DNA from 3 places in the Williamsia sp. DF01-3 genome. Region 1 is predicted to be linked to each of the others. Evidence: predicted binding sites of a transcription regulator. Region 1 holds the regulator's gene; each other region holds the start of a gene.
The links. The regulator LexA, encoded in region 1, represses DNA repair genes until DNA is damaged. The targets are predictions, from matches to a motif close to CGAACANNTGTTCG.
Positions count from the first base shown of each region.

Region 2: MVA47_RS06850 (HNH endonuclease signature motif containing protein) is a predicted target of LexA. The motif match lies at 4,672-4,685, and genes of this name have one in related genera.
Region 3: MVA47_RS24945 (HNH endonuclease signature motif containing protein) is a predicted target of LexA. The motif match lies at 5,163-5,176, and genes of this name have one in related genera.

Region 1 is NZ_JALKFS010000005.1:2,851,587-2,859,036, reverse strand. It holds gene nrdR (transcriptional regulator NrdR) at 1-121, opposite strand, end outside; gene MVA47_RS15600 (LysM peptidoglycan-binding domain-containing protein) at 217-738, opposite strand; gene lexA (transcriptional repressor LexA) at 961-1,680, shown strand; gene MVA47_RS15590 (acyl-CoA dehydrogenase family protein) at 1,788-2,930, opposite strand; gene hflX (GTPase HflX) at 3,017-4,453, opposite strand; gene dapF (diaminopimelate epimerase) at 4,499-5,401, opposite strand; partial or broken gene miaA (tRNA (adenosine(37)-N6)-dimethylallyltransferase MiaA) at 5,452-6,339, opposite strand; gene MVA47_RS15570 (hypothetical protein) at 6,336-7,046, opposite strand; partial or broken gene MVA47_RS15565 (DUF349 domain-containing protein) at 7,243-7,450, shown strand, end outside.
Region 2 is NZ_JALKFS010000005.1:1,015,958-1,023,407, reverse strand. It holds gene MVA47_RS06875 (hypothetical protein) at 1-345, shown strand, start outside; gene MVA47_RS06870 (hypothetical protein) at 390-869, opposite strand; gene MVA47_RS06865 (AIM24 family protein) at 1,074-1,697, shown strand; gene MVA47_RS06860 (AIM24 family protein) at 1,703-2,428, shown strand; gene MVA47_RS06855 (AIM24 family protein) at 2,439-3,197, shown strand; gene MVA47_RS06850 (HNH endonuclease signature motif containing protein) at 3,330-4,544, opposite strand; gene MVA47_RS06845 (acyl-CoA thioesterase domain-containing protein) at 4,768-5,619, opposite strand; gene crcB (fluoride efflux transporter CrcB) at 5,752-6,102, opposite strand; gene MVA47_RS27195 (CrcB family protein) at 6,114-6,383, opposite strand; gene MVA47_RS27190 (hypothetical protein) at 6,407-6,595, opposite strand; gene MVA47_RS06830 (Dps family protein) at 6,727-7,200, opposite strand; gene MVA47_RS06825 (catalase) at 7,338-7,450, opposite strand, start outside.
Region 3 is NZ_JALKFS010000005.1:4,884,609-4,892,058, reverse strand. It holds gene MVA47_RS24965 (MSMEG_0572/Sll0783 family nitrogen starvation response protein) at 39-563, shown strand; gene MVA47_RS24960 (carbon-nitrogen hydrolase family protein) at 574-1,473, shown strand; gene MVA47_RS24955 (MSMEG_0569 family flavin-dependent oxidoreductase) at 1,466-2,779, shown strand; gene MVA47_RS24950 (TIGR03854 family LLM class F420-dependent oxidoreductase) at 2,820-3,737, shown strand; gene MVA47_RS24945 (HNH endonuclease signature motif containing protein) at 3,815-5,134, opposite strand; gene MVA47_RS24940 (NAD(P)H-binding protein) at 5,566-6,450, shown strand; gene MVA47_RS24935 (hypothetical protein) at 6,455-6,637, opposite strand; gene MVA47_RS24930 (alpha/beta hydrolase) at 6,636-7,450, shown strand, end outside.

The sequences.
Region 1 (7,450 bases):
CCGTGGTGAACCGCCGTCCGCATTGCGAGCAGGCCCGCCGACGACGAATCGCCTGGCCCTCGTCGGCCACCCGTGAGTCGACGACCCGCGTGTCCTCGTTCTTGCAAAACGGGCAGTGCATGCAGGGTTCCTCGGACGTCAGCGGCCCCGTCGGAATGACCGGACACTCTGTTGTAGAGGATACCGCCCGGCCGATTGCTTGCCCCAACACTGCGGCTACCGCGCGTAGATCGGCGTCACCAGGGATTGCCCCGGCGACAACGCTGAATTGCTCATCGCGTTGAGGTCCATGATCTTCTCCACCACCGCTTCGGTCGGCATCTCGGGTGCGATTCGAGAGGCGATGTCGCCCAACGATTCTCCCGACTGCACATGGACGACAGCGGTCCCGGTGTTCGCCGGAGCGGCACCGCTCTCGACCACCCGGCCGAAGAACATGAGGAACAACACGAGCATCATCAGGCCGATTCCGACCACGGCGGCCCCGGCCCAGGCACGTCGGCGGAAATACACATCGCGCTCGACGGCGACCGTCGGTGCGGAACTGCCCGGCTCGGCGCAGCCAACCACAACACGGCGGTCGGCGGCGAGCCTGCGGTCGGCCGGCCGACGAGTACTGTCGACACGCGCTCGCGCCGTGCGGGTGTACTGATCGGAGGCGACGGGCCCACCGACTCGGGCGAGGCGGCGACGGGGCCGCTCAGCGGCCGGGCGGCTGATGGTGGTGGCTGCAGTCATTGTTCGATCCTCGGGTCAACAGTTCGATCACTCGTTCGATTGAACGATTGTTCGAGTTGTATCACGGTGGTCCGACACACGCCACGCCCAATCGAACAAATGTTTGAGAGTTGTGACAGATTGCATTAGCGTGATCCCCATAATCCAACGAACAACGTGTGCGTTTACCTCTCTCGACAGCTACGACACCTTGGCCGGACACCATACGAACTGGAGGACCTGATGGCCGATACGACAGACACCCGGACGCCGCCGGACGCGGCGGCCGCGACGGTGGTCACTTCCGAACCGCTGGCCGAGGGGTCGCTGACCCCGCGCCAGAAAGCCGTGCTGGAGGTGATCCGGGCGTCGGTCCGCGAACGCGGCTATCCCCCGTCCATCCGCGAGATCGGTGATGCTGTCGGCCTCACCTCCACGTCGTCGGTCGCTCATCAGCTCCGAACCCTCGAGCGCAAAGGATTCCTCCAGCGCGAGAACAACCGTCCCCGGGCGGTCAACATCCAGGACACCGACCTCAATCCGGCCACGGCTGCCGGCCAGGTCCAGGTCCCCGACGAATCCCTGCCGACACCGACGTTCGTTCCGGTCCTCGGCCGCATCGCGGCCGGCGGGCCGATCCTGGCCGAGGAAGCCGTCGAAGACGTGTTCCCGCTACCGAAAGAGCTTGTCGGGGAAGGATCTTTGTTCCTCCTGCGAGTGGTCGGCGAGTCGATGATCGATGCCGCCATCTGTGACGGCGACTGGGTGGTCGTCAGGCAGCAGAATGTCGCAGACAACGGCGACATCGTTGCGGCCATGATCGACGGGGAGGCGACCGTCAAGACGTTCAAACGCACCAAGGATGCGGTGTGGCTGATGCCGCACAACCCAGTGTTCGACCCCATCCCCGGCGACAACGCCGTGGTGTTGGGGAAAGTTGTCACGGTGATGCGGCGCCTCTGAGGCGTCCGGCAACATCCTCGGTAACCGGGCAGACGCGGAGACTACGCAGACACGAGTGGGGTGCACCTTCCGGTGCACCCCACTTCGCGTAGTTCTGAAACTCGTACTCAGACGCCGAGGCTTCGGCCGATGACTTCCTTCATGATCTCGGTGGTGCCGCCGTAGATGGTCTGAACTCGTGAATCGAGGAAGGCCTTGGCCACCGAGTACTCACGCATGTAGCCGTAGCCGCCGTGCAGCTGCAGGCAACGATCGATGAGGTGGACCTGGTTCTCGGTGGCGTAGTACTTCGCCATCGCCGCGTCCGGAACGGTGAGCTTCTTCTCGTTGAGCAGTTCGATACACCGATCGACGAACACACGGGTGGTAGCGGTGGACGTCGCCAGTTCGGCGAGCAGGAACCGCGAGTTCTGGAAGCTACCGATCGGGCGGCCAAATGCCTTGCGGTCCTTCGTGTACTGGATTGTCGTCTCGAGAACCGACTCCATGGCGCCGGCCGCCACAACAGCGATCGACAGGCGCTCCCGCGGAAGGTTCTGCATCAGGTAGATGAAGCCCATGCCCTCCTCGCCCAGCAAGTTCTCGGCGGGCACCTTGACGTTGTCGAAGCTCAGCTCGGCGGTGTCCTGCGCCTTCATCCCGACCTTGTCGAGATTGCGGCCGCGTTCGAATCCCTCCATACCGCGCTCGACCACCAGCAGGCTGAACCCCTTCGCACCGGCCTCAGGGTCGGTGCGGGCCACCACGATGACGAGGTCGGCGTTGATGCCGTTGGTGATGAACGTCTTGGAGCCGTTCAGCACCCAGTTGTCGCCGTCTTTCTTGGCGTTGGTCTTGATGCCCTGCAGATCGGAACCGGTGCCGGGCTCGGTCATCGCGATCGCGGTGATCAGCTCACCGGAGACGAAGCCGGGCAGCCAACGTGCCTTCTGCTCGTCGTTGCAGAGGTCGAGCAGGTACGGAGCCACCACGTCGTTGTGCAGCGCGAAGCCGATACCGCTGTAGCCGCCGCGGACGGTCTCTTCGTCGATGATGGTGTTGTAACGGAAGTCGTCGACTCCCCCGCCGCCGAACTCCTCGGGAGCCTCCACCGCGAGGAATCCGTTCTTGCCTGCTTCGACCCAGACATCCCGGTCCACCAGGTTCTGCTCTTCCCAGCGTTCGTGGTTCGGTGCCACGTGCTGTTCGAGGAAGCTCCGGTACGAATCGCGGAAGAGAAGGTGCTCGGGCTCGAAAAGGGTGCGTTCCATCGTCAGGTCTCCATTACAGGTGGCATTGGTTGGATATCCAACTGTAACCGGATTCTACATCTGGCCCAAAGCTGCAGTTCGGAGCGCTATTCGGCCGCCTCCGGGATGGCCAGAGATGCCAGCTGGCGCGACAGCGCGGCGGGCACCGTGGCGGTGATCGCAGTCCCGTCCGGCTCGTGACGTTCGGTCAATACGTCACCCTCGGCATGGATCCGCGACACGAGGTCGCCACGCTCATACGGCACCCGGACGCTGACGTGCACGTCATTCCTGGCCACCGACTCCCGGATGCGATCGAGGAGTACGTCGATGCCCTCGCCGGTGGCCGCCGAGATGAACACGGCTGTCGGGAACAATCCTTTCAGCTGCGCGAGTACCAGCGGGTCGGCGGCATCGATCTTGTTGATCACGAGCAGTTCGGGAGGAGCCGTTGCCTTCTCCTCCACGAGCACGGATTCGATCACCTTCCGCACCGCCATGATCTGGTCGGTCGGAACCGGGTCCGAACCATCAACGATGTGCAGGAGCAGATCGGCGTCGGCAACCTCCTCGAGGGTCGAACGGAAGGCCTCGACCAGCTGGGTGGGCAGATGCCGGACAAATCCGACGGTGTCGGTGATGACCAGTTCACGGCCATCCTCGAGGGACATCTGACGGGTTGTCGGATCGAGGGTTGCGAACAGGGCGTTCTGGACCAGCACGCCCGAGCCGGTCAGCGCGTTGATCAAACTCGACTTGCCGGCATTCGTGTACCCGACGATGGTCACCGCTGACGCGGCAGCCTGCTTTCGCTTGGCCCGCTTGGTGGTTCGTGACGTCTTCATCTCGCGGATCTCGCGCCGCAGTTTCGCTGTGCGTTCGCGGATCCGTCGACGGTCGGTCTCGATCTTCGTCTCACCGGGTCCGCGCAGTCCCACGCCGCCATTGCTGCCGGCACGGCCACCCGCCTGCCGGGACATGGATTCACCCCAGCCACGAAGCCGCGGGAGCATGTACTCCATCTGCGCCAGCGCGACCTGCGCCTTGCCTTCTCGCGACGTCGCGTGCTGGGCGAAGATGTCGAGGATCAGCGCAGTTCGATCGACGACCTTGACCTTGACCACTTTTTCCAGAGCAGTCAGCTGAGCAGGGGTCAGCTCGCCATCGCAGATGACGGTGTCGGCGCCGGTGGCCAAGACGATCTCACGCAGCTCGTGAGCTTTGCCGGACCCGATATAGGTTGCCGGATCCGGCTTCTCACGACGCTGGATGAGACCTTCGAGAACTTCCGACCCTGCCGTCTCGGCGAGGGCCTTGAGCTCGGCGAGACTGGAATTGGCTTGCGCAGTGGTGCTGCCCTGCGTCCAGACCCCGACCAGGACAACCCGTTCGAGTCGCAGCTGGCGGTACTCGACCTCGGTGACGTCGGTGAGCTCTGTGGACAATCCGGCGACGCGCTGCAGCGAACTGCGTTCGTCGAGTTGGAGTTCGCCGATCGTCGGCGCGTCGCGCTGGTCGTTGCCGGCTTTGTTGATTTCGGTCATGAGATCACCATGGTGACACTCGGGTAGGTGTGGTGCATACCGATTTTAGAGCCATCCCTCGTTGAGCACTCCGGCGCCGACGAGTACCGACGGGCCGCGCAGCGTTGTGTTCTCGTCATCGACCGTCACCGTGATCTGACCCCCGGGAACGTTGACGAGTACCGTCCCCTCGGACCTTTCCATGAACCGCAGAGCAGCGGCGCCGGCGGCGACGACTCCGGTACCGCAGCTGCGGGTTTCACCGACTCCGCGTTCGTGGACCCGCATCGTGATCTCGGCGTCCACCGTGTCCACGGCGTCCGCAACGCCTGCGGACAACGGTGCGGTGATCAGTTCGATATTCACACCATCGGGAAAGACTGCGTTGTCGAACGTGATCGACCCGCACAGGTCGATGTCCGCCAAATCTTCTGGCGTCAGTCCGTCGACCACGCACGCCAGATGGGGATTGCCGACATCCACCGACACCCCGGCGTACCGCCGGCCGTCGATCTGGGCTTTGCTGTCGACGCCGAGACGGGCGGGGCCCATGTTCACGGTGACGTCGGCCGACGAACCCGTCACAGCGTGCACCGTCACCGGACGCGCACCCGCGCGCGACCCGACAGTGAAGGAGCGTTCGGACACGAGCTCGTGCGCGGCAAGGAAATGCGCGAACACCCGGACACCGTTGCCGCACATCTCCGCGATCGAGCCGTCGCCGTTGCGGTAGTCCATGAACCAGTCGTCGTCGGCTATGCCGGCGCCGAGCGCTGTGAGCACACCCGCGTCGCGGAGTGCCCCGGCTGTGGCGACCCGGAGGACCCCGTCCGCCCCGATGCCACGGTGACGATCACACAGCGCCGACACGAACTCCGGGGTGAGGTCCAACTGCACGCCGGGGTCGGGCAACAGCACAAAATCGTTCTGTGTGCCGTGCCCTTTGACGAAATCGACGCGTGCGAACATTCTGTCAACGATACGCGCCCGACCTCCTCATCTGCCTGCCGCGCGCAGCGCTGACCCGTGAGGCCCGGCGACGAGGCGTCGAGCCAGTGGATGCGAGGGTCACGGCGGAACCAGGACCGTTGCCTGCGTACGTAGCGCCGCGTACCGATGAAGGTCAGCTCCTGCGCGCGGGCCACGTCGTATTCACCGTCGATGGCCGCCATCACCTGTGCGTATCCGATCGCGCGAGCAGCGGTGACACCGTCCCGGAGGCCGGCCGACAGCAGTGTCTCCACCTCGTCGACGAAACCCGAACCGAACATCGCACTCGTGCGTCGCTCGATCCGTTCGTCGAGCTCTGCGGTGTCGCGATCGAGCGCGATCACCGTCGTGTCCCACCTGGGGGCACCGATCGTCGGCGCCGACGCGGCGAAGGGCTGACCCGTCAGTTCCACCACTTCCAACGCCCGGACGATCCGGCGACCATCGGTGTCCAGGATCTGCCGGGCGGCTTCCGGATCCACCTGCGCCAGCCGGTCATGCATTGCCCGTGTCCCGATTCGCTCCAGTTCGTCCTCGTGGCGCCGTCGGACGGCCGGATCAGTGGCCGGGAAGTTCCAGTCGTCGAGGAGTGCCTGGATGTACATCATCGATCCACCCACCACCACCGGCGTTCGCCCCTGCGCCAAGAGACGCTCGATGTCCTCGCGGGCGGCCTGCTGATACCTGGCGACCGTCGCCGTCTCGGTGACGTCGAGGACGTCGATCTGATGATGAGTGATCCCGCGACGCTCGTGCACGGGAACCTTGGCCGTACCGATGTCCATCCCCCGGTACTGCTGCATCGCGTCGACGTTCACGATGTCCCCGCCCAGCTCGACCGCCAGATCGAGCGCGAGGTCGGACTTGCCGCTCGCCGTGGGCCCGATCACCGCGATGGGCTTCGCCCCGGCGGTCACGTGTTCCACCAGGCCACTGTGTAACCCACACCGAACGGCGCCCCCGAGTAGCGGACCTCGGACGCCAGAGATGGTCCGGCAAAGGCTCCAGATGCCACCTGCCACGCTGCCCTGCCCTCGACGCCGAACTCGGTACACCGCGATTCGTCGAGCCCCGAGATCGTGTTGTGGTCGGCCGCTGCGAGCGCGCCGTCGATCATGTCCTGGAACTCGACCGCACCGCGCTTCTGGCCACCGGGCGACTTCTCGGTGATCGTTGTTGCACCGTCGGCCACCACGAGCAGACCCACAGGCTCCGGGGTCGAGGCGAGCCTCGACCGCAGATCGGAACCCTGCCGTAGACACGACTGGGCGGGCGCAGCCGGGTCCACGACCTCCACCGTGAGCGCAACATGGGGAGCCGTCTGGGTCCGGAGCCATCCCCCGATCAACACTGTCGTGGGCATACCGGCATCGGTCGGCTCATCAGATTCCGGGACCAATTCCACTGCCACATCGACACCGAAACCCGCCAGGGTTCCCCGCGGAGACATCTCACGTCGAGCGTCTCCGGCGCCGACAAGTACCCAGCGACTGCACATTTCGGCGAGTCGTCCACAGACGTCGAATGCCGCGGCCCGCACCGGCGCGACTTCCGAGAGCGCCGGCCCGGACAGTTCTGGCACCAATACCGGCGCGCCCGGGACAAATGCAGCGGCAACCAACACCTGCGCCACGCTAGCCGACGCGCGTGAACCCAGAATGCGCCCGACCGGCCGATTGTCCACGAGTGTCCACACACAAGCCGGTGACCTGCTTCAATGATAGGGGCGGTGCGCCGCCACCCGGGTGTGGAGACCGTTCACCGCCGGTAGACAAACGCAACTGGCAGCCGTGTCGCGCGGCAGGAAACTAGGTACTGAGATGACCGAGCAGCACACGCCCGCACCGGCCGCACCAGAGACACCGGCGCCCGCCCCGGGACCCAAGCCTGGTCCCCGGCCCGGCCCGCGACCGGGCCCGCGCCCCGGTCAGCACCCCCGGCCAAAGTCCACCCGGCACCTGCGGATGTGATACGTCCGGCGTCGGATCCCTCGAAGTTCGGGCGTATCGACGATGACGGCGCCGTGTG
Region 2 (7,450 bases), 1.8 Mb from region 1:
GCCGGGGTGTTCCTTCCGCTTTTTGTACTACCGGTCGCCGTTCTGGGCCTGCTGATTCTCTGCAACATAGGACGTTTCGGCAATTCGATCGCCGTCTTCGTTCTGTCGGTTCTGCACCTGCTGCTGGCGATCATCTTTCTGGCAGCGCCGAGCATATGCATCTTGTTCGAGTCGGACATCGAGTCCGAGGTCTTCGAGGCGACCAACAATTTCTCGACAGGTCCGGGCGCCGTGCTCGCCACCCTGACCCTGCTGCTGGTCACCGGGACAAGCCTCGCCGGCATCATGTTGGGCCGCAGAAAGGAACCTGTGCAAGCGCCGACGTACGGCTACCAGCCCTACTGACGTCTGTCGAACACCGATCAGACCTCGCCGACAATGGGTTCGCCTCAGTCGGTGGAGCTTTCGGGCTCGTCGCCGTACGAGTCCGCGAACGAAATCCGCGGCATGCTGGTTGCCGCGTACAGCGTCAGCCCCAGAAACACCAAGAAGGTCAGAGCGAAACCGGCTGCCACAGCGGCCAATCCGTAATGCACGACGTCCGTGATGACTCCACCTCCGTCGCGGACCCACAGTGCACCGAACGCCGCGAGCACGGCACCCAGCAGGGCCCACGCCGCGCCCCGCGCTCGTGGCCCGACCGTGGATGCGTAGAACAACCGCTCGTAGATCGCCACCTCGAACTCGTCGATCGCCGCCGCCCGAACGGGGTCCTGGCCTGCGGTCGTTCGCAGTTTCACCGCAAGATCGACGTCGCGGTCCAGCCGAGCCGCCTCGTTCTGCCTGTACCGGACATACAGGCCGATACCCAACACCACCGCGATGAGAAAAATCCCGACACCTACCGCACCCCACGACGCATCATTCACGCCGGTCACGTTACGGCAGCCGACCAGCGCTCACGTCCGTCTGGTCGAACCCATCGGGCATTCCGGCTGCGCTCGGCGCGCAGCGCCACGAAGCATGTGTGCGGACGTCAGTCGAACCGAGGATTCGGGCTGTTCACCTGGGTTGCTGATGCCTACGATATGTCAGTCATCGCTCAGCACGCTTGAACTCAGAGGACGCACAACATGGCCGAGTTATTCGGATTGACCAAACGCGTGGTCGAGGCACGGCTCAACAACACATCGATCAGAGCCGTCAGCGGGTCGATGGTCTCGTACCAGGGACAGGTTGAGTTCAAGGCAGCCGGATTCGGCGGCGGAGCGGGTGTGCTCGCCGGCCTCAAGCAGAAAGCCACCGGTGAATCGCTCAAGCTGATGGAGTGCACGGGCAATGGCCTGGTCCACCTCGCGATCGGCGCTCAGTACACAACGGTGTTGCAATTGAACAACGAGACGATCCAGGTGGAGTCTCGGCAGTTGCTGGCTATGGCCGGTAATCTTCAAACAAATGTCCAGTTCTCGGGACTCGGCGGGATGTCCAGCGGGCAAGGTCTTTTCACCACGACGGTGTCGGGCACGGGTCAGGTGGCCCTGCTGTCGGCCGGCGGTCCTTTGATTCATCTCGAGGTGAGCCCGAACATGCCTCTGGTGGTCGACCCGGATGCGTTTGTGTCTGCCAAAGGTCAACTGCAGCAATCGTTTGTCACCGACGTCAGCTGGCGGTCGATGATTGGCCAGGACGGCGGCGAGGCGTTCTCGCTGCGGTGGCAGGGTCAGGGTGTTGTGTCCATCCAGCCGGCGGAACGGTGAGTGCAATGGTCTTCGAAAAAGTGAACTCGAAAGTGGTCAAGGTCAACGTCGGTCACGCCGGTGGCGTGGTCGCCCGTAAGGGCGCGATGCTCTTCTACACCGGTCAGGTGCAGTTCTCGCCGCATCAGATCCCCGGCGCAGGAGGGGGTGGCATGCCGGGAATGGGCGGCATGGGTGCCGTCGCGGGCATGGCGGGTCGGATGATGCGCGGCGAGCACGAGGCCACGATGCTTGCGCAGGGAAATGGCGACGTGCACTACGGGTTTGCCGGTCTCGCCGTCCACGTCATCGACATGCCCCAGGGAGGAACGGTCACCGCTGACGCATCGCGCACGCTCGGCTACACGTCGGGTCTGCAGGCGTCGATTGTCTCGATGACCTCGCAGGGCGGCGGGGGCGGCGGCGGTCGAGGCGGCGGAATCATGGGTGCTCTACGCGGAGCTGCCACCGGCGCATTGACCGGTGACGGCATGTTCACCACCCAACTCCAGGGCATGGGCTCGGTCGTGTTGTTGGCTCACGGTGAGGTGTTGGAGATCCAGGTCGGCGGCCAGTATCCGGTGATCGTGGATCCACAGGCCTTTGTCGGCACGTTCGGCAACGTCCAAACGCAGCTCAAATCGACGATGGGCTGGCGCGACGCGGTCGGCCGCGGCGCCGGCGAGGCCATGCAGTTGCAGTGCCAGGGCCAAGGAACCGTTTTCGTCCAAGCATCCGAACAGAAGCTGTGAGGGAAAAGCCATGAGCGACATCTTGAATCCGTCGATGCTGCAAGGTGACGACAACATTCCGGGCAACACGTACGCGTACTACATGCAGCTGACCAAGCCCTGGATCATGTCCAAGGGCGCCATGATCGCCTACTACGGACAGATGCAGTTCCAGGCTCTGGTCCAGGGCATGCAGACAGCGATGATGCAGTCGCTGGCCGGCACCATTAGCGCGCCGTTGTACATGGGCGACTACGTGATCGCCCAGGGCCAGGGAACGCTGATCATCGGCGACCGCGGCTTCGACATCAATTCGTACGACCTCGAAGACGGCAACCTCACGGTTCGGGCGGCGAATCTACTGGCTTTCGAACCAGGGTTGCAGCTGAACCAGTCGATCGTGCCGGGGTACCTGACACTCATCGGCACCGGAAAGTTCCTGGCATCCTCGAACGGGCCGGTCATGTTCGCCGAACCGCCGCTGCGTGTCGACCCCGAGGCGCTGGTCGGCTGGGCCGACTGCCCCTCCCCCAGCCACCACTATGACCAGGGATGGATCACGGGCTTCATGGCAGCCGGCGCAGCGATGATGGGCGCCGCCAGTGGCGAGGAACAGCAGTTCGACTTCACCGGCGCCGGAACGGTTCTCATCCAGTCGAGCGAGAAGGTGATCAACGACCACAACCTCGTTCGCCAGCTGGAGAGCCAGATCCCCGGGTTGTCGACCATGGGACTGCAACGCCTGCAGCAACGCATCCAGACCCAGATGGCGGGCCAGCAGCAGTACTGACGGCAGGCAATCGCACCTCATACACGCCTGGGAGTCGCGAAACACCCGCGCGGAGCTCACACTATGGAGTTGTCAAAGGGCTTGCGCGGTCTCGACCACATCGAGGGCGCGGGTGCGCAACTGCTCGTCGACTTATGCTGCGAGGGTGAGGGTTCGGCGGTTGTAGGCCGGTCGTGGTTGTCGGGTGGGGTCGATGTCGGCGGGTGGGATCAGCCAGGGGTGCCCGTCGGTGCCCATGGTGATGTCCCAGTCGGTGTGGTGCACGGCCCGGTGGCAGGTGCGGCACAGCAGGCATCCGTTGCCCAGGGTGGTGGGTCCGCCGTCGGCCCAGTGCACGATGTGGTGACAGTCCGACCAGGTCGCCGACGCCCCGCACTTGATGCAGCAGGTATCGCGAAGCAATATCGCTTTACGCACAGGTCCGGTGAACAAACGCTTGGGCGGACTCAAATCAATCGGCACCTGCTGCCCGTCCAGGGTGATCGAGGTAATGCTGGCATCACACGCCAACGCCGCTGCGGTTGCTTCGGTGACCGGACCCATCCACCGCAGTGACGCAAGGTCGGGATGATCAGCCGGAACGGTCACGGCCACCTCCGTCCTCGGCGCCGATATCAGCGACTGCCCACCGCCACCGCAGTCGAGGAGCTGATGTAATGCATCGGCCCGTCGTTGCGTCGGTGTGCGGGTATCGGCGCTCCCGTCCGGTTCGGGACGCGGTCGGGACCACGCGTCCAGTGCGGACATAAATTTTTCTCCGGTCACCGCATCAACATCAAAGCGGCCTGCCAGTCGACCGTCTGGGGTAGCCGCATAGTCCAGCGTGTTCAACGAGGCGTCTTCGGCGGCCGGCACCCCACCCTGTTCTCCGGCGACCTCATTACCCACCGTCCGGGCGATCCGGCCGATCTCTGCGGGTGGTGCACCAGAGATCGCATGAGCCAGGAGTTTTCCCTCGACCTCACACCGGAAGTCGTCACTCACCTCACCGGGGATGCGGCTGCGAACATGGCCGACACCCCGGACTATTGCATCGATATGCTCGGCGGAGAGAAATCCGTCCCTAAAGTATCCGGCCGTACGATCCAACCCCGCCAGGCCGGTGCCGATGCGTAGCCACCGTGCCGCCGCGCCCGGCGCGGCACCGTTGGCCTGCAACACCTTCGACGTGGTCGACCCCAGACGTTTGGCCACACCCAGGCGGTCGATGACCGCTGCGCCGGCCGCCAACCGAGACTCCACCGCATTACGCACAGTGATCAGATCTTTCACCACAGCCACCACCCCGGCCGGATCATCCGGAAACTCCACCCCGATGACCTCATCAACCAGATCAACAACAGCCATCACCACACCCCCTCCAAGACAACAACACTGAGACAACAACATTGGGGCAGCCGATCACAATGGTGGCGTAGTCACGTATCTCAGAATCAGGTCATGCGGACGATCAGCTGCCACCAACCTATCGAATCGAACACACATTCGATAGTCATCTGTTCAGATGAACAGCGGCCGTCATCTTGGTGGCATGTCGGCTCGAATCGAGAACCGGGCGCCGCTCCCCCGGCTAGTCGTCGGTATCGAAGGAAGCCTGGTAAGAGTTGTCGGTTTCCTGCCAATCATCCGGTCCGCTCGACGCGTCCAGACTGCCGGCCGAATGAGCAATCGCGCCCACCATGCTCATTCCGAATGCACCTTGACAGTCCCACATGGTGGCCGCGCCCGCGGCAATGCCATCGGCAGACAGATGGTTGTCGGCTTCGATCCCCACGACGTTCCCGATCGGCATACGGGCCAGCAGGATGGTCGCATCGTGGTTGATGAATCCGACACCCCGGTCGCCCCAGCTCGTAAGAGTATTCGCCAGCTCGCCGAGCATGGCTGCGCGAACCAGCGGCGTGTTCTCCACGTCGTCAAACAATGAGGGCTGGTCGAACCAGAGCCGTTTCCGACTGGCATTCTGATGCTCCGGCATCGGCACACTCCACCCATCAGGGTGTTCGTCACTGCCCCACAGGATGCCAGGTTGCGGCAACGCTTCTGCGACCCGCTCGTCCAAGGACATCGACGGGCTATCCGGACGCCATCGGGCACCCACCGGTTCCCGGGTCGGCGTGACCGACACCATCGAAGCCCGCGCCACTGTTCGATCCCCTTGGTAAACGTGGACATCGGCGATTCGAATGCTGCGCCCTTCGCGTTTCACCGCGCCCCGGGTTTGAATCGGAGCGAACTCCGGTTGCCGGAAGATGTCCATGGTGAACCTCGCAGCTCGATAACTGCCTGAACCGCAGTCTTTCTCGAGCGCATGCGCGATCAGCCCGGCCAACGCCGAGCCGTTGATCGAGTTCGGTGCCCACTGACTCTGGGCGAATGGCAAGGGATGAAAACCCTCGTCGCCATGCTCGAAATACCCCACTGTCCATCCCCCTCAGGATTGACTCGACCCGTTCCCGGCCCCTAGGAACGACACTAGAACGTGTTCTAGTTTTGTCAAGGGAGCAACCTATGCGCGGCACACAAGGCCGGTCCGACGAGTGGCGCACCGAACTCACACCAGATAAACGAGCCAGAGCCCCAATGCGCACGCGCCAACCGAGAGAGCAAGCGGGATAACAGCATTGGAAAGGGCCATCCCGTGACGCCCCTGTTGAGCGAGGCGCACCGTCTCGACACTGGCCGTACTGAATGTTGTGTACCCGCCACAGAATCCGGTCCCGACAATGGTCTGCCAGGCACTTGGTTGGCCGTGGAACAACACCACTCCGGCCACCAGCCCGATCAGCAAAGAGCCCGACACGTTGATCAACACCGTCCCCCACGGAAACACTGAGGGGCGGCGGCGTTTGACCTCCGAGTCGACCAGAAAACGGGTCACCGCTCCGGCTGCGCCGGCCAACATCACCAGAACTATCATCGGCGAGGCGCCGATCGACTCACGCGTGCCTTTGTGGCAACAGCGATGCCCGCCCAGGCCATCACCACACCGAGGATCACAGAAGTCGCCATATAGGCCACGGCGACAACAACATCGCCATCTCTGCCGAGCAGAGAAGCCTCGAGAGCAAAGGCACTGTAGGTGGTGAAAGACCCGCAGAATCCGGTACCGAAGAACAGGCGAAACCGCTGTCGGCGCCCGGTGTCATCCCCCATCCTGGTGAGCGCTTCCAAGGCAACGCCCAGCGCAAAGGCGCCGGCGAGATTGATCAGGAAGGTGGCCCACGGCCACTGCGGGGGTGAAACGGGTAGGCCTGCTCGATCAGGTAGCGGGCACCGGTGCCCAGCAGGCCTCCCGCAAAGACCATCGCGAGCGAGGCCGGACGCAGGTGCAACGGTCGTGCAGCCATCACGTCGGGATCCCCGGGGAGTTCGGGGTGGGAATCGGGCCGCGTCACCAGGTGAATGTACTTCGATACGGTGCCGACCGCATACGGCATGCGAAAGCCCCCACGGCCGAGGGGCTGTGCCGTGGGGGCTCTCTTCTACAAGCGCGTCTGAGACGCGCTGGACTTGCTGACCGATCCGGTCAGGCGACCTGCGCCTGCCACATCCAGTGCAGCTGCTCGAGCCGCGCCGCAAAGCTGATCAGGAGGTCTTGGGTGACCGGATCAGCTTCTTCGGTGGCCTTGATTCGCGTGCGCAGACCGTCGACAACGGTCTTGATGTTCGCGACAATCGCATCGACGACGTCGGAGTCCTTGGTCCAGCCTTCGCCGAATCCCTTGGTACCCGCGGTCTTTGCAACGGTCTCGGACCGGCCGTCCGGGCTTACGCCGATGGCCGTCGCCCGCTCGGCGGCGGCGTCGGTGAACTCGCGAGCAGCGGTGACGAGCTCGTCGAGCTCGAGATGCACCGACCGGAACTGCTTGCCGACAACGTTCCAATGAGCTTGCTTGGCGATCAGCGACAGGTCGATCAGGTCAACCAAGGTCTCCTGCAGCGCCTTTCCGGCGATCGACTGCTGGTCGTCGTTCAGAGTGCTTGTGATGGGGTTGCTCATTGCACTTTCCTCTCTGTTGAAGTAATTGGTGCGGCCGGTATCCGGCACCACCATCTTGACCGATGCCGTCGTAATCCGTCACGGCCGGTCAGGCATGTGAGCGCTGAGGTCAGCCTTGCCTGGGCGCATGTCCGACTTCAGATTCCGCCTCGAACACCTTCCTCGACCTTCTTGCCGAGTTCGGGATCAACGTTCTTCCAGTAGTCGAAAACGCGTGACAGTACAGGCTCACGCACTCCGTCCGAGACGT
Region 3 (7,450 bases), 2.0 Mb from region 1:
CCCGCACTGCCTTTGATCGCACCATGTCAGGAGACATCATGTCCGATATCGATCAGTTGATTGCCGAGAATATCAAGAAGTCGTTGGCTGAGATCCCGCATCCGTCGTTGCCGAAGGGCAGCAACATTTATGGGGGGACGAAGTTGTTTCCGGATTATCAGGCTGAGGGTGGGGAGTCGTATTTCACGTTGGTTCATGGGATTGCTCATGAGTCGTCGGTGAGTTTTGTGGCGGTGTTGCAGGCGACGCGGGCGTTGCGTAAGGGGTTTGAGTCGGCGTTGTATTTTTATGGTCCGGGTGCGATCAATTGCCTGGCCACGCGTGGTTTTCCGACGACGGGTGATTCGGGTTTTCCGGGGGAGCAGAACATCAATGATTCGTTGGGGACGTTCATCGGTGAGGGTGGGACGGTGTATTGCTGTCGGTTCGGGTTGGCGTTGCATGGTGGTCGTGAGGAGGATTTGATCGAGGGTGTGATTCCGGCTCATCCGCTTGATGTGCAGGATGCGTTGATTCATTACGCCCGTAAGGGTGCCATCATCAACTCCACGTACATGGTCTGAGGACGTCGAAATGACCATCCTCGCAGGCGTTTCCGCAAACTTCACCCGTGATCTGGACCAGAACTACGCCCTGATCGCCACGCTTGCCGACGAGGCGAGGCAGCAAGGCGTCGATTTCTTGGCCCTGCCCGAGGCGGCGCTCGGTGGCTACCTGTCGTCGTTGGGCAATCACGGCGACACCGTCAAGAACACCAATCGGTCACTGCCGCCGGCCATCTCGGTGAATGGGCCCGAACTGCAGAAGGTGCAGAGCATCGTCGGCGACCTCGTGGTGGCGATCGGCTTCTGCGAGCTGGCAGACGACGGGGAAACGAGGTACAACGCCGCGGCGCTGCTCGACGGTGGTCAGATCTACGGCACCTACCGCAAGGTGCATCAGCCACTCGGCGAGAACATGTCGTACTCCGCCGGAGACGTGTATCCCGTTTTCGAGACGCCCGTAGGCCGCATCGGGCTGCAGATCTGTTACGACAAGGCATTTCCTGAAGCCGCACGCGTGATGGCGCTCGACGGTGCCGAGATCATCGCTAGTCTGTCTGCCTGGCCGGCCGCCCGTACCGCCCGCGCCGACAACCTGCAGGAGGACCGGTGGACCTACCGGTTCAACCAATTCGACATCGCTCGAGCCCTGGACAACCAGGTGTTCTGGGTGGCGTCCAACCAGTCGGGCACGTTCGGGTCGCTTGATTACGTGGGTAACGCCAAGGTTGTCGACCCCGGCGGGAACATCCTGGCGACCACTCTGCTCGGCAGCGGTATGGCGGTGGCCGAAGTGGACATCACGGCCGCGTTCGAGCAGATGCGGGGCGGTATGTTCCATCTCCGTGATCGCCGACCAGACGTGTACTCCCGGGTGACCGAACTCGACGAAGCCCGCACCGCGACCTGGCGGGAGTTGGCACATGCCTGAGGCGGCAAGACACATTCCGGTGGTGATCGTCGGCGGCGGGCAGGCCGGTCTGTCGGTCAGCTGGTATCTGGGGCGCCAGGCCATCGAGCACCTCGTCGTCGAGGCCGAGACCCCCGTGCATGCGTGGTCCGACACCCGCTGGGACAACTTCACGCTTGTGACACCCAACTGGCACTGCCGACTTCCGGGTTACCCATATGCGGGTACGGATCCCGATGGCTTCATGAAGCGTGACGAGGTGGTCGAGTGGCTGAACGGCTGGCTCGACACCTTCGCTCCTCCGCTGCGCACCAACACCCGCGTGACCCGGCTTCGTCAGGCCCACAGCGGCGGTTTCGAGCTGACCCTGTTGTCGGAGGCCGGATCGGAGACGGAGACGGTGACGTGTGACGACGTGGTGGTCGCAACCGGCGGCTACCCCGTGCCGGTGGTGCCGCCGTATGCCCCTTCTCTGGACCCCGCTGTGGTGCAGCTCCATTCGGAGCAATACCGCAATCCGGAGCAACTTCCCGGCGGCGCCGTACTGGTTGTCGGCACCGGCCAATCCGGTGCGCAGATCGCGGAAGACCTGCACCTGGCCGGGCGTCGGGTGCACCTGGCGATGGGCAAAGCGCCCCGCGTTGCGCGCTTCTACCGAGGCCGGGATTGCATGACATGGCTCGCCGAGATGGGCGTCTACGACATCGGTGTGCAGGAGTATCCCGGCGGCCAGGCGGCGCGCGAGAAGACCAATCACTACGTCACCGGGCGCGATGGTGGCCGCGACATCGACCTGCGCGAGTTCGCGTCGCAGGGGATGAAGTTGTACGGGCTGCTGGAGAACGGCAAAGACGCAAGGCTCGAGTTCGCGCCGACCCTTCGTGCATCGCTCGATTCGGCTGACGCCGTATACAACTCGATCTGCCAGGACATCGATCGGCACATCGAACGCGAGGGCATCGACGCACCGCCGGCCACTCGGTACGAACCGGTCTGGGAACCGGACTCCGAGCCCACCTCGCTCGATCTGACCGAGGCGGGTGTCACCAGCATCATCTGGGCGATCGGCTACCGGCCCGACTACCGGTGGATCGAGGCCAGCGTGTTCGACGGTGCCGGTCGCCCGATGCAGACGCGGGGGATCACCGCCGTTCCCGGGCTCTCGTTCATCGGATTGCCCTGGATGTACACGTGGGGTTCGGGTCGATTCCACGGGATCGACCGAGATGCGGCGCATGTCGCCGCCGCGATCATCGACCGGACCCGTCCCGACACGAACGGCAGCCGGCCGGTAACCGACGGGGCAACACTCGCCACCACGCCCTGACCGTTGCCTTGTGCCCGCGGCAGTGTGCGACCGTTGACGGATGAAGGTTCGCATCGGAGTCGGAGTTGTCTCGTCCACGGATCGGTCGCTCGCAGCAGGTCCCGCCCTGGCGGAGCTCATCGACGAGTCCGAACGACGTGGCATCGACTCGCTGTGGCTGTCGGATCAAGCCTCATCTGCACACCACGTCGATCCGCTGATCGGATTGGCCTACGCCGCGGGCCGGACCGAGAAGTTGAAACTCGGCACCGGGGTGCTGGTCCTGCCCGGCCGCAACCCTGCGCTGGTCGCCGCGCAGTTGGCCGGCCTCGCAGCGACCGCTCCGGGCCGGGTTCTCCCGGCGTTCGGCGTTCAACCGGCGACGGTGTCCGACCGGACGATGTACCCCGTACCTGCCGGTCAACGCGGCGCGGTCTTCGAGGAGGCGCTCTCCGTGGTGAGAGCGTTGCTCACCGAACCGTCAGTAACCTTCGAAGGCAGCTTCTTTCACCTTGACGAGGCAACTGTGGGGCCGCGCCCAGCAAAACCACTCGACTTGTGGCTCGGCGGGCGCCTCCCGGTCAGCATGAACCGGATCGGGCGACTGGCCGACGGGTGGCTGGGCAGCTTCGTCACTCCCGATGAGGCCGCCGACTGCCGACGGCAGATCGAAGCCGCTGCCTCAGAAGCCGGCCGGGAGGTGGAGCCCGATCACTACGGCACGAATCTCATCGTCGCACCGCAGGGTTCCGACGACACCGCCGTCGACACCGTGATCTCCGTTGTTGCACGTCGGCGAAAGGACCTCGCAGACCCGCAGCGGCTGGTGTGCCGGGGCTGGGACGAGGCCCGTTCCGAACTCGGCCGTTTCGTCGACGCCGGTATCACCAAGTTCGTGGTGCGCCCGGTGGTGCCCGTCGAGTCGATCGGCGAGTTCCTCGACCAGATGGTCGACGAACTGCTGCCCTTGCAAACCTGAGCACCCAACTCGCCTTCACACTATGGAGTTGTCAAAGAGCAGATCCAGGTCACTTGGTGACGGTGTAGGAGAGCGTTCTAGGCTGCTGCCGGCGTGTTGGAGGTCCGGTGATGTGCAGGAATCGGATTTTGCTCGCGGTCAACGCTTTTGGGCGGCGTGAACCAGGGATGTCCGTCGTTGCCTATGGCGACGGACCATCCGTGGTGGTGGATCATCCGGTGATGGTGGCGGCACAGTAGGACGGTGTTGCTGAGGCTGGTGCTCCCACCGGCTGACCAGTGCTCGATGTGGTGGGCGTCGGTCCATCCGGCGGGCCGACCGCAGCCGGGGAACGCGCACCCGCAGTCGCGCGCCAGCAACGCCTTACGGATTGCCGGGGTGACCGTACGATGCTCTCGGCCGACATCAAGCGGTACCCGCTCACCGTTCAAGATCATCGACGTCAACGTCGCATCGCAGGCCAGCATCCGCGCCGCTTGGCCACTGACCGGACCCATCCACTGCAACCGGAACGCGGACCGAAACCCCTTGTCGTCGAGGAACCGGGTGTACTCGTCGGTCGGCGCGGCCGGATCAGGTGGCGCTGCACCTTCCCCAGCCAACTCTCGGGCATCGACGGTCATCGTCAGATGAGGACGCACCCCACCCACCGTGGGCCGATTTTCGGTCTGCAGGTACGCATCGATCAACCGCTCGAGCCCCTCCGCCATCCGTTGCGCCGTCGATCGATGGTCAGGTGTGCCATCCTCGCCCGGAATCGGCCGAGCCAGGGGGTCGAGGCCCGTCATGAGCTTCTCGCCGAGGATCGCATCGACATCGAACCTGCCGCGCATCCGACCATCGGGACTCTTGCCTAGCGACAGAGTGTTCAGCTCGGTGTTCTCCGCCACCGGCACGCCACCGGAATCAACAGCCAGGGCGAACGCGTCTCCCCGGGCTCGTTCCCCGATCTCGGCAGGCGTGGCACCCGACCACGCCTGCCCCAACAGACGACCCACGCAGGCTTCACGCGCAGGGCCAGGCAACTGCGCCACAGCACGTTCAACATGTGCGATACCCCGCACGATCGCATCGACCTGTTCGCCTGAGAAATCACCGTCCGCAGCGTGATCGGCCACCCGGGGCAACGACACCAACGCCCGGCCGACCCGCACCATCCGGTGCGCGCACCCCGGCGCCAGCCCGCCGGCCATCAGCAACGAAGCGGTAGACGACTCGCCGGATCTCTTGGCCACGCCCCGCCGGTCCAGTGCGCCTACCCAGACCGACAAGACGTGATCGACGAGATGGCGAGTCTTGATCAACGCCACCACGTGTTCAGCCAACTCATCATCGGCCTCAGGTGGTGACCCCTGCGCGACCACAGCCAGCGCTGTGCGGATTCCCCCGATATCCATGACGCAACGATAGAACAAACAAACCTTTCGCACAAGTGTTCGAATGAATTTATTCTGTTGCAGCTCAACGTCTTTGAGGGAATGGACTTCACCGAACCATTCAGTTTAACGACCGGGTCTGACATCATGCCGGGCCAGCGGTGCCTGACCGTGCGGCATCAAGGCGTCGAGGGGGCCTCGCCACTTGTGGCCGGAAAGCCGCTGCGGACGCCTCCGCGCTCATCGGTCGGGCGGATCGATTGTCCGGTGGCCCTCTCAAATCGTGCCCGTGCGGCCCACACCGGCCAAACGCTTCGTCGGAAGACATTGGCAGAAGCAAACATTCGAACCGTCTGTCAACGCCCAGCCTGCTACCTATTTGCTGGAGAACCTGTTTTGTCGGTGCTGTGTTGCATCATGTCGACACGCGAGTGTAGAAGGAAGGTGACGTCATGACGATCGTGGTGACGACCGCAACCGGTCGGGTCGGGTCGCGGGTGACGCAACTGCTCATCCAGGCTGGGGTGCGTCCGAGATTGCTGGTGCGGGAGGCCGCGAAAGTCCCGGCCACGGTACGTACAAAGGCGGACATCGTCGAGGTGGACCTCGGCGACGCCCCCGCGGTCGCGCGGGCCTGCTCAGGGGCGCGGGCTCTCTACTGGATCGATCCACCGACCGACGACGATGACCCGGTTGCGGGATATGACCGCATGGGTGCCAGCGCCGCCCGCGCCGTCGTGGAATGCGGCATCGAGCGCGTGGTGTTCCAGAGCAGCGTCGGGGCAGAGGCAAGGCATGGTTTCGGTGAGATCGACGGGCTGGGGAAGACCGAGGACCGCCTCGACAGCACCGGCGCTGCTGTCACTCACTTGCGATGTGGGTACTTCTTCACGAACCTGTTGATGGATCTGGAGAGCCTCCGGAGTGGGTTTCTCGTCACCACGCTGCCTCTCGACGAACGGATTTCGTTTGTCGACCCCCGAGATGTCGGCGAGGTGGCTGTCGCTCGACTCCTGTCGGTTGATTGGGCGGGGCGCCACACGCAAGGCGTCCTGGGTCCGGCCGACTTGTCGTTCAGCGAGGTTGCAGACATTCTCTCCGCCGCGTCGGGCCGCGAGATCGTCGCCCAGCGGGTATCGGATGATGTTGTGGCACAGCAACTCGCGGGTTTCGGGATGACGGCCGCCCAGGTGGACGGGGTTGTCGGCATGTTGCGCGGCTTCCGTGGCAACTTCTCGCCCGAGAACTCTCGCGACGTCATCAGCACCACCCCGACCACGCTGGAGTCGTGGGCATATTCAGTACTGCGGCCGGCCTTGATCGCGGTGGACGGGTGATGGGTCACTCCGCCTCGGCCGCGGCGAACTCGTCCACGAAATCGTCGGCGGGCGGAATGGGGGTGATGACATCGATCAATACGCCATCCGACCCGTCGAGAATGAGGAGGTTGTCCGCATGCTCGATGAACTGAGGTCTCGGCCGACTTCGGCCCCGATCCCCGGCCGGCCTTAGGATGGGCGTCATGGTGATGGCTGACCGGCCCGAGGTCCAGACGGCGTCCATGCCGGTTACTGCCCTGACTGTCGTCGGGCTGGCGGAGAGCTTGCTGAACGGCCTTGCCAGAGTGCCCTTTCGACGTCCGTGGCAGGGACCCGGCGGACTGCTGGACAACCTGGGGCAGTCGGTCACCCGGCAGGTCGTCCGATCGTTCATGGGTTACTCGATGGGGCTGCCCATCGAGGAGTTCAGGTCGATGGAGAAGATCCTCGACGACATCTGCCGCGTCGTCATGCCGCCGTTCATCGAACTCACCGACAGCGTCGAGATCACAAACGACACGATCGGCGGAGTCGACGGCATCTGGTGTCGTGCAAAGGCCAGTTCGGATGCCTACGTGGACAATTCCGACGACAAGCAGACGATCGGCGCCACGATCCTCTACCTGCACGGCGGTGGATACATCGGCACGTCCCCGATCATGTACGCCGCATTCGCCGCATCACTGGTGAAGACCACTGGTTATGAGGTGTTCATCGCCGACTACCGGATGGCACCGGAGTTCCCGTTCCCCGCCGGTGTGCACGACGCGGCAGACGTCTTCCAAGGTCTCCTCGACCGCGGAGTCGACCCGGAGCATCTCGTGGTCGCCGGTGACTCCGGTGGTGGCGGCCTCGCGACATCCCTCATCTCGTATCTCCATGCCCAATCACTGCCCGTCCCGGCCGCGTTGGCCCTGTTCTCCCCGGAGATCGATCTCGAGCTCGATCACCCGTCGATCACCGACAACGCCCAGTACGACATCCTGCCCTGGAACATTCCGGTGACCCCGTACCTGCA